One region of the Paenibacillus sp. FSL P2-0136 genome, then DNA from elsewhere that is predicted to be linked to it. Evidence: predicted binding sites of a transcription regulator. Region 1 holds the regulator's gene; each other region holds the start of a gene.
The links. Region 1 encodes LexA, which represses DNA repair genes until DNA is damaged. Its sites were predicted from a motif close to CGAACATATGTTCG; they were not measured.

Region 1 (3,280 bases):
CTCCCTATATGCTGGTCTGTCTTGCTATTCGTGCACGACCTCAATGTTGTTGTTCTTGGCGAACTGCTCCAGGCGTTCCCCCATCGCAGCAGTGTCATAACGGTTAATCAGCTTGGAGAAAATCCACTGCTTGCGCTTACCCTTATACTTAATGGTAACTACACTGCGCGATAAAGTGATCTTCTCAATATCCGCCGCAGCCAGGAAGCGTTCGCGGTTGTATTTAATAGTAGAGATACGCGCACGCTCAACCTTAAGAAACGGACGGCGGAAGAACAGCAGCGCAGCGAGCAGGAAGTACAGCACTACACCCAGCCAGTTGGCCAGAATCCCGCTTCCTTTGGCTTCGTCAATTGAGCCGACCACCCAGAACATGATACCGAGCAGCATCAGTACAACGGGGAATACGATATTTCGGCCTTTGAAAATATCGATGCTTTTCGCGGCAGTCTTAGTGCTGGAAGTGTAAATGGAGTCCTTCCCCTGCTTCTTTCTTTGCTGGTTAATTTGCTTCGTGTTGCGTTGAACCATTCTTTCCCAAGAACGGGCCATGTAAGTTCCCCCTAGTCATCCTGTATTATCTATGAAAAGGCAACAGGCTAATGCTTAAGTCCGTTATTGCCTTCTTCATGCTCCGGATTGTCCACAATTTCGATGGTATCAAGCTGGGCCCGAAAGTTAGTGCGGATATTCCCCAGGTAAATCTCGCGGAGCTTGGCACGTTCAGCCAGTTCCTCTTCATTCAGGCCGCCGTTCTTAGCTTTGCGTGCCAATTCATTGATGCGTGCGACCAATTCGTCAATATTCAATACGTTTCCCTCCCTCTAAATTCATTTTAACTTTGCCATGAGAAAAAGAGCTTGTCAAGGTCTACCCCCTGAAAGCTCTCCGAGTCGATCATTAGCCTGCTGCATTCCTTCAGTATAAAGGTAAAGTCAGAATATCTCCGGCCTTAATGACGCTGTTCTCCAAATGATTACTCTTCATTATTCCTTCTATATATACGGCTGTCTTCATGTCCCCAGGCTTGTTGCTTAACGCAATACTCCATAAGGTATCCCCGCGTTCGACTACGATCCGCTTATCCGGCTTCATCGACGAGACCGAACCGGCAAAAACATTCCCCACCACAGTGAATCCCGAAATAACAAGCATCAGCACCAGGACCAGCTTCATCAGGCTGACCTGACGGAATAGTGATGAGAGCGCAGCGAGACTATGAAGAATACCGTCCTTGATCTTGGTTACATAACTATGAGCAGTTGGATTACTGGGAGCGGACACCTTGATATCCTCATTATTGTAGATGCTGTTGTATGTACTATACTTTAACATGATTATCATCCTCCAAACACATGTTCTTGCTTTCGAAAATAATATAACACGAACATGTGTTTCGATCAATAGTTTTTTCGGAACATTTGTTCTCTTTATTTCCGTTCTCTTATTTTCCTCATTTTAGAACTTATGTTTGTACGAACGGAAGTTCTATGTTATAATTTTCCCAAACATAGTATATGGGGTTGATACCGATGTCAAAGATTTCTAGTCGTCAGCTGGCGATCCTGGAATTTATACGTAATGAAGTCCGCAGCAAGGGTTATCCTCCGTCCGTCCGCGAGATTGGCGAGGCTGTCGGCCTGGCCTCCAGCTCAACCGTGCATGGTCACTTGGACCGGCTTGAGAAGAAGGGCCTGATCCGGCGTGACCCAACGAAACCGCGTGCCATTGAATTACTCGGCCAGGAAGATTCAGAGAATGTGCATCAATTCGTCCAGACCGTTACCCGCATCCCGGTAGTGGGTAAGGTTACAGCTGGTGTTCCTATTACAGCAACAGAGAATATTGAGGATTACTTCCCGTTGCCTGCTCATTATGTAGGTGATAACAAGGTATTTATGCTATCTGTCCTTGGTGACAGTATGGTGGATGCCGGAATTATGAACGGGGATTATGTCATCGTGCGCCAGCAGCAGACTGCCGACAACGGCGATATTGTTGTAGCGATGACCGAAGAAGATGAAGCAACTGTCAAGACCTTCTACAAGGAACGGGATCATATCAGGCTGCAGCCGGAGAATCCGGCGTACGAGCCTCTCCGCCTCAACCGCGTTACAATTTTGGGCCGGGTCATCGGATTATTCCGCGATATCCACTAATCTACTCCCCGCTTAAGAACAGGCTGCTCCGCACCATGCGAAGCAGCCTGTTTTATGTTCATTTTACTTCGTGTGGTGGCCAAAAAGCTGTATACAAACATTTGTTCGCATTCAGCTTTTTGGCCATTTTTTCTGCGAACCGCTGCATAGCTCCGCACATATCCTGTTACAAAGGAGTGCTGATCTGTATGCCCAATTACCGAATTATCGTCGATCTGTCACAGCGCATGCTGTATCTGCTGGATAATGACGTTGTCACCAGAGGCTTCCCTGTCGGCATCGGCAAAATGTTAACCGTCTCGCCTGTAGGCGAATACACCATCATTAACAAACAGCCCAATCCGGGCGGTCCGTTCGGTGCCTTCTGGATGGGACTGTCCAAGCCGCATTACGGCATCCACGGAACCAATGACCCATCCTCCATCGGCCACATGGTCTCACACGGCTGTATTCGAATGTATAACGCAGATGTTCTGGCTCTAGCCGCCCTCGTTCCCATAGGTACCCGTGTCACCATCCGGGAATAGGAACGTCGCAAAAACCCTTGAGACGCCAGATTGCGTCCCAAGGGTTCCTGTGACTCATATAAATTAGAGCGGATACAGACTACAGCACACTTCTCAACAGACGGATAGCCACCGTATTCAAACGGATGGCCTCGCGGATCGATTCTCTGGCTGCCAGCAGTTCTCTTCTGGCCCGCGAACCTCTAGGCACCCTGCGCAGATTCTCATTGATCTCTTCCAGTCTCTCCAGCAGGATTGCCCGCTGTGTCAGCAGGACATTAATGGCTCTGCGAATCCGGTTACGTTCTCTTTGGCTCATCTTTACACCTCTTTTACACTTGGATAGTATAAGAGATGCCAAGAATGGCTCCAAAGATTGTGTGATTCGGCAGTAATGTTAGTTAGAGCTGCAGGTAGTGGGCAGCGAATCTGCTTACTTCTTGTTCAATCGTACCCGGAATTCAAATTCATCGCGTCTATAAGTCATTCCGGCCAGCACAATGTACTCCGGTGTCCATTTCTGTACAGGTCCGGCATAATCAGCAATCACATGCGGTTTGCCATCAACCAGCTGAACGACGTAGACCTGTACCTGTGCCAGTGCGGCAGCGAATA
Region 2 (3,280 bases), 3.6 Mb from region 1:
TTGACGCTGGTTCCTGCATAGAAGCGGTACGTTCCGGCTTCCAGCACATAAGCGGAAGCGTGCCCGGTCACTCCGGCGTCATCATAGGAAGCCATGGAATGGAGCGGGAAGCTTACAGTAATGCGCTGAGACTCACCAGGCTCCAGCAGCTTGGTCTTAGCGAAGGCTGCCAGCGCTTTGGCCGGTTGACCCAGCTGTCCTTGCGGCGCTTCAACATACACCTGCACTACTTCTTTACCGGCATATACGGCTCCCGTATTCGTTACGGTGACGCCGATTTCAATCTGCGGCTCGCCCGCCTGGTTCACCAGCTTCGCTTCCTCCGGCTCCAGCTTGAAGGTCGTGTAAGAGATCCCGTAGCCGAATTCATACTGAACCTTATCGGGACAGAAGGTCTCGAAATAACGGTAGCCCACGTAGATATCTTCCTCGTACAGATTCTTGAACTCATTGCCGTAGTTGCGGGTCGACGGGTAATCCTCAATGGAATACGCGATAGTGTCCGTCAGCTTGCCGCTTGGCGTAACCTCTCCGGCCAGAACATCGGCGATCGCGTGGCCGCCCTCCATGCCGCCATGCCAGGAATAGATCACTGCAGAGATAGGGTTCACATAAGCGGCGTCATTTACCCAGCTCATATCCATAATGTTGGATACGTTGAGGACCACAATCGTCTGTTCAAAATGAGCCGTAACCGAGACAAGCATCGCCTTCTCATCTTCCGTCAGCCGGTAGCTGCCTGCAGTATCGGCATTATCCTGATCCTCGCCCGCCGTACGTCCAATGACCACAACCGCTTTGGCTGACTGGCTTCTTGCCTGTTTCACCAGCTCGTCCGTAAGCGGCATTTCCTTCTGGTTCCACGGCTCCGCAGCCCATACCTTGCCGCCGTCATCGAACGGGTTAAGCCCGATCCAGGCCTCGTAGGCTGCAGCCAGCTCTTCATTCACGCTAATGTTCTTCTTGCTGCGCAGTCCATCCAGCAGATTCGTCGTATATGCAACGTGAACGCTACCGCCCGATCCTGTACCGCTGCGGTAATAATTCACCTGTATTCTGCCAAAAACAGCGACGCTCTCACTGTCACCCAGCGGAAGCACCTGTCCCTCATTCTTAAGCAGTACCGCACCCTCTGCGGCTACCGTCCGGCTAAATTCTGCAAAACCCTCTAACGGCACTCCAATGTTCTGTGTACTCAATTGGTTTCCTCCTGTATGTTCATTTCCCATGCTGTGGGTTGATTCTATAGATAACGCCCTCCCTGCAGGGAATATACGTTACCTTGAATCTCTATGGTCCTTCATATAGCATATCCTTCTAAGAATATAAGCTCCAGCCAGATTATTCAAGCACCGCTTGCCGGATCGCCGGGATGCGCACCTGTCTGCATAAATTTTTTTAGTAAAAAGACAGTTCTAAAATAAAAAGACACCTGTGCGGGCGTCTTTCAAGCCTGTTCCTATGCAATCCGCTCCGCCTGAAGAGATACGGCCGGATCTTCTGTTTATTTTATCTGCGGCGGCGGCCCTTCATCATGCGGTTGTACATAATTAGAGCAGCAACAATCATGCCCAGCATGGCTACACTGCCTGCCGATTCCTGCGACATGCCGAACATCAGGCACACACTTGTCACTAACTGTCTTGTCAGCAGCGCAACCGCAATCAGCATGATGGGCCGCCATATGTTATATCCTCTCACTTCAGCAACACTCCTAACCCGAATTTCAATAACCGTATGATTCCTCATTCCATGAACCATCAGGTTCTATTATAGCACAAGAAGGAATGCGCATACATTTTACAGTCGGCCAAGAAGGGGGAGATACTTTTGACAAGAACGTACGTTCGGTATATAATGCTCACATATGAGGGGGATTGAGACCGTGGATGTAATGGAGAAACTAGAGATTCTGACCGCTTCCGCCAAATACGATGTGGCGTGCACTTCAAGCGGTTCTGACCGCAAGGGCCAGGCCGGGGCGCTCGGCAACACCTCTCCGATGGGCATCTGTCACAGCTTCGCGGCGGACGGGCGCTGTATCTCGCTGCTGAAGGTGCTTATGACCAACGGTTGTGTATATGATTGTGCCTATTGCATCAACCGCAAATCTAACCCCATTCGCCGGGCGGCCTTCACCCCCGAAGAGATCGCAGATATCACCATGCAATTCTACCGCCGTAATTATATAGAAGGACTATTTCTTAGCTCAGGCATTATGCGCAATCCGGACTACACCACAGAGCAGTTAATTGCTGCACTTGAGCTGCTGCGCAATGTCTATCATTTCAACGGTTATATTCATGTAAAAGCCATCCCCGGAGCAGACGAAGCCCTGCTGTCCAGACTTGGGCTGCTCGCCGACCGCATGAGCGTCAACATCGAGCTGCCCTCGCAGGAGAGCCTCGGACGGCTCGCACCTGATAAGAGCAAGGTATCCATCCTGAAGCCGATGGGGCTGATTACCAGCCGGATCAAGGAGAACCGCTCCGATATCGTCAAGTATAACCATGCTCCCCGCTTCGCGCCTGCCGGACAGAGCACCCAGATGATCGTGGGAGCAACGCCAGATACCGATTACCAGATTCTGAATCTGACGGAAGGCTTATACCGCAAATACTCACTTAAGCGCGTATTCTTCTCGGCCTACACCCCGGTGGTGGAGGATTCCCTCCTGCCCGCTCTAGACACCAAGCCGCCGCTGCTGCGGGAACACCGGCTCTATCAAGCCGATTGGCTGCTGCGCTTCTACGGCTTCAAGGCGAATGAATTATTGGATGAGGCCGTGCCGAACTTCAACCCGCTGCTGGACCCCAAGTGCAGCTGGGCCGTTAACCACCGGGAGCAGTTCCCCGTTGAGATCAACCGCGCCCCGTACGAAATGCTGCTGCGTGTACCCGGCATCGGCGTAAGAAGTGCACAGCGGATCGTGAAGGCCAGACGGGCCGGATCGCTCGATTTCCACGCGCTGAAGAGGCTGGGAGTGGTCCTCAAGCGTGCCCAGTTCTTCATCACCTGCAAGGACAAACCGCTGGAAGGGCTGAAGGTAAGCGAGCATACGCTGCTCCGCTCCCTCATGTCCGGGCAGCAGCTGGCTCTCCAGCAGCCGCAGGTGGAACAGCTCACGCTGTTCGATGACTTCAACCTCTCCACCTTGCCCGCCGCCGGGGACTGGAACAGCTTCAACAAGGGGGCGAAGGCCTGATGTTCAAGCCGTCCGCACTGGCGTACACCTATGACGGAAGCTTCGAGGGTCTGCTGTGCTGTGTATTTGAGAGCT
Region 3 (3,280 bases), 1.4 Mb from region 1:
ACACATAGTTCTCCAACTCATCCATATCGGCACGGGTAATGTTTCCGTCCAGCGGGAGCAGCAGCTCTGTCTTCACGCAGCGGAACACATCTTCATAACGCCAGCGGCGGCGGACGACATCGAGAGCGGAGCGGATGAATTCCACCAGCGGATGATGCAGCTCACTCTGCTTCTGGTCCAGGAAGAACGGAACGCCGAAGTCCTGAAATAACGGGGCAATCAGCGGCTCATAATCAGCCATATTGCGCATGAATACCGCCATTTCCCCATATTTGGCCCCCGATTCTCTGGCCAGGGCCTGCATCTCGCGCAGCACGCCCTCCACCTCGGTGCGGCGTGAAGCCCCAGCCCGGATGCTGATGGCTTCCTTCACCTGTTCAGCCGGTCCCGTCCAGGGATGCCGGCGCTGTAATCCGCGCTCCAGATGAGCGAGTACGGGACTGTCCTTGAACCTTGGCAGGACGGGCGGAGCCAGCAGCTCATCCCATACGGTAAGTCCCATCTCCTCCGCTATTCCCCGCAGCTTAATGTAAGTAACCGCCGCCGGATGGAACAGCTCCAGCTCATGAGGGGCAACGCCCGGCGGATGGATCCGGTCCAGTGTGAGCGCAATGGTCATTGTGTCCGCGTACTGCATCAGCTCACGCAAGACAATGAATTCCTGGTTGCTGAAGCCGTGGAAGCCGTCCACCCAGATCTCGGCGCCGCGGATATAGGCAGAGTCCGCAATATGCTCAGCCAGTTCGGCCAGTCTGTCCTCTTCATCTATATAGAGCTGTGACATCTCCTGGTCCAGCTCGCTGAAGACGAGATGCAGATCATCCAGCTTCCCGGCCAGAATAGGGCTGCCCAGCGTGGCATCCCGCATTCTGCCGATCTGCTCCTCCAGGTCTCCGGCTCCAAGACAGCAGCGCTTAAGCTCCGTGTGCAGACTGCTGAGCCGCTCCACAAATCCCGGCCGGTCCGAGGAAGCCCCGAACAGCTTCAGCTCCTCCTTGCGCTTGCTGATAATCTTGAAGATCAGCATCTTCTTGCCTTCTTCACTGATAGGCAGACTTGCGCTGCCGCCGGTCTCCTGCTTCACCCGGTAGGCAAGCCGCGAGAAGCTAAGCGTCTGGGCACGCAGACTCCCCTTCACGCCGCCCGCCGCCAGCAGTCCCCGTTCCGCTCCGAACGATCCCTGCTCGGGAACAAGTATAATGATCGGGGCCCCCAGCGGCTCTGCCTTCAGCCTGGAGGATACCCGCTCCCATATTGTAGTCGTCTTGCCGCTGCCCGAGCGGCCGATGATGAAGTTAACCGTCATTTCAGCAGACTCCTTCCGTTGAACCCTGGCACTCTATGCGACACCAGAATCTATGAAACTTCTCGTCTCAATAGTATAGCATACCTCCACCGCCCGCTCCAGAACGTACGTTTGCCATTGTTTGCAAATGCAGAAATAAAGAAGACTCTCCCGGAGCCGCGCAAACGGCGGGCGGAAGAGTCTGAATAAATGCATGTAAATTAGGTTCAAGGCTAACAATTACTGCTGCAACTCCTCCCAAGTGAAGCACAAGACCCTTATTCCTTCCGCTCCGTCCAGCCCAGGGTGTCCGGGCCGATTACAATGGTGCCGATCGCATCTCCGTATACATAGGACAGCTCGACCCGCCGCCGCTCCGCGTCCACCATGCAAGTGTTCACGTGCAGCGGACCGCTGTTGTCCGCCGCATCGCCGGGTAGACACAGGGTCAGAATTCCAGCCTTACCGGCCCAAGCCGCCCGGCCCTCGATTACCGGAATCTCCGATTTAGAGCCGTAGACCTCCGATACCCAGCCCTGCTCCTTATTCACCGTGAACTGTTCATCCTTCAGGCCGCTTGTCATCCAGCTCATATTCAGCTTCACTGTAGAGCCGGGATAGACCACGGTTGCTGTAGGCTGTGCGGCGACGGCAAATCCTCCAGCTGCGTCTCCTCCGGTTCCAATAACGGCTGTTTCAGCTTCAACTTCAGCTTCTCCGGTCACTGCTTCTCCAGCCGCTCCGGCTTCGGAAAACAGCTCCAGCACCGCCTCCGGGTGCAGATGGAACCGCTGCTCCAGCTCATGCTCGCCATCCGCCTCCAGCCAGTCGGCAATCAGTAGCAGCGGCACCTCCACGCCCAGCAGCACCCAGCGCCGGTGCATTACCGGACCGGGAAGACGGATGTATCCGTCATGCGCGGCATCAATGAAGTGGTAACGGCTGTTGCTCTCCCAGCGGAAGGTGCTGGCCTTAGCCACAGGCTCGCCCCATTGCTGGGTAGAGATATACGGCGTCTGATCCAACCCGTCTATGGTAATAGTGTTGTGTGCCCGGGTGCTTTTGAAATAACGGCGCCATTCCCCTTCCTCATAGGTGTACCTCCCGGTATCGGTGAAGAGCAATTGCCCGTTCCACATCCACTCCAGATTCAGCGCATCGGCATGACCGTGCGCTCCGCCCATCTCTGCGGCATCGAAGAACAGATACTGCTGCGGGTCCCGCATCACATAATACCCGGTCTGCACAAAAGCCACGCTGCTCACCGAAGGCGCAGACTCCGCCTGAAGCTGCACACACCGCTCATACGCCTCGGCTCCCAGCAGCCAGAGGCATTCTGCATTGCCCGTGCCGCGTCCGATCAGCGCATCATCCTTCAGAATGGCGCCCAGCAGCGTCAGCCGCTGCCGGCCGCTGCTGATCCAGTCGGAATCGCCGATCCCCGTGGACTGGTGATCCGGGCGGACCAGCGCTTCGGTGAACGCGGCCATCTTGCGGAGCTGCCCGCCGTACCAGGAGGAGAACGGGTGGCCGGATAACGCGCCCAGCAGATAAGGCGTCCCGAACATCTCAATGGCGGCATCATGGTAATGGGTGGTCAGCTCGATCTGTATCCCTTCCGGCCCGACCTGATGCAACAGACACAGCTCCAGGCGCTCCCCGGCCAGCTGCCGCCAATACGGTGCGCGCGGATGCTCATGATGGAAGACAGCAATCATGTAGAGGCCCTGCATATGCATAATCGCATGATTGATCTCCGTGCTGCCCAGGTAGCGGGTCAGAAATTCAGCATGCTCCGCAAGCCCCTCCAGCAGCTCACTGCGGAAGTGTCCATCCAGCAGCGGGCTGTCCTCCATATATTTGTACGCAGAGATCCAGGACTGCACCCGCAGGCCGGTCTCCAGCAGACGCCATGGACCCAGCTTCTGGAAAAAGACCGCTTCCTCATACGACGGAATCACAGGAACCGGGTTCTGCTCGCGCCAGCAACGGAAA

Region 2: NYE26_RS32455 (putative DNA modification/repair radical SAM protein) is a predicted target of LexA. The motif match lies at 1,837-1,850, and genes of this name have one in related genera.
Region 3: addB (helicase-exonuclease AddAB subunit AddB) is a predicted target of LexA. The motif match lies at 1,407-1,420, and genes of this name have one in related genera.

The regions. Positions count from the first base shown of each region.
Region 1 is NZ_CP150244.1:3,921,983-3,925,262, forward strand. Features, by position in the region: gene NYE26_RS16405 (hypothetical protein) at 25-552, opposite strand; gene NYE26_RS16410 (DUF896 domain-containing protein) at 600-809, opposite strand; gene NYE26_RS16415 (LysM peptidoglycan-binding domain-containing protein) at 919-1,335, opposite strand; gene lexA (transcriptional repressor LexA) at 1,533-2,159, shown strand; gene NYE26_RS16425 (L,D-transpeptidase) at 2,348-2,686, shown strand; gene NYE26_RS16430 (hypothetical protein) at 2,766-2,984, opposite strand; gene NYE26_RS16435 (hypothetical protein) at 3,099-3,280, opposite strand, start outside.
Region 2 is NZ_CP150244.1:7,542,006-7,545,285, reverse strand. Features, by position in the region: gene NYE26_RS32465 (glycoside hydrolase family 3 C-terminal domain-containing protein) at 1-1,199, opposite strand, end outside; gene NYE26_RS32460 (hypothetical protein) at 1,510-1,671, opposite strand; gene NYE26_RS32455 (putative DNA modification/repair radical SAM protein) at 1,895-3,205, shown strand; gene NYE26_RS32450 (TIGR03915 family putative DNA repair protein) at 3,205-3,280, shown strand, end outside.
Region 3 is NZ_CP150244.1:5,324,812-5,328,091, forward strand. Features, by position in the region: gene addB (helicase-exonuclease AddAB subunit AddB) at 1-1,306, opposite strand, end outside; gene NYE26_RS22615 (alginate lyase family protein) at 1,564-3,280, opposite strand, start outside.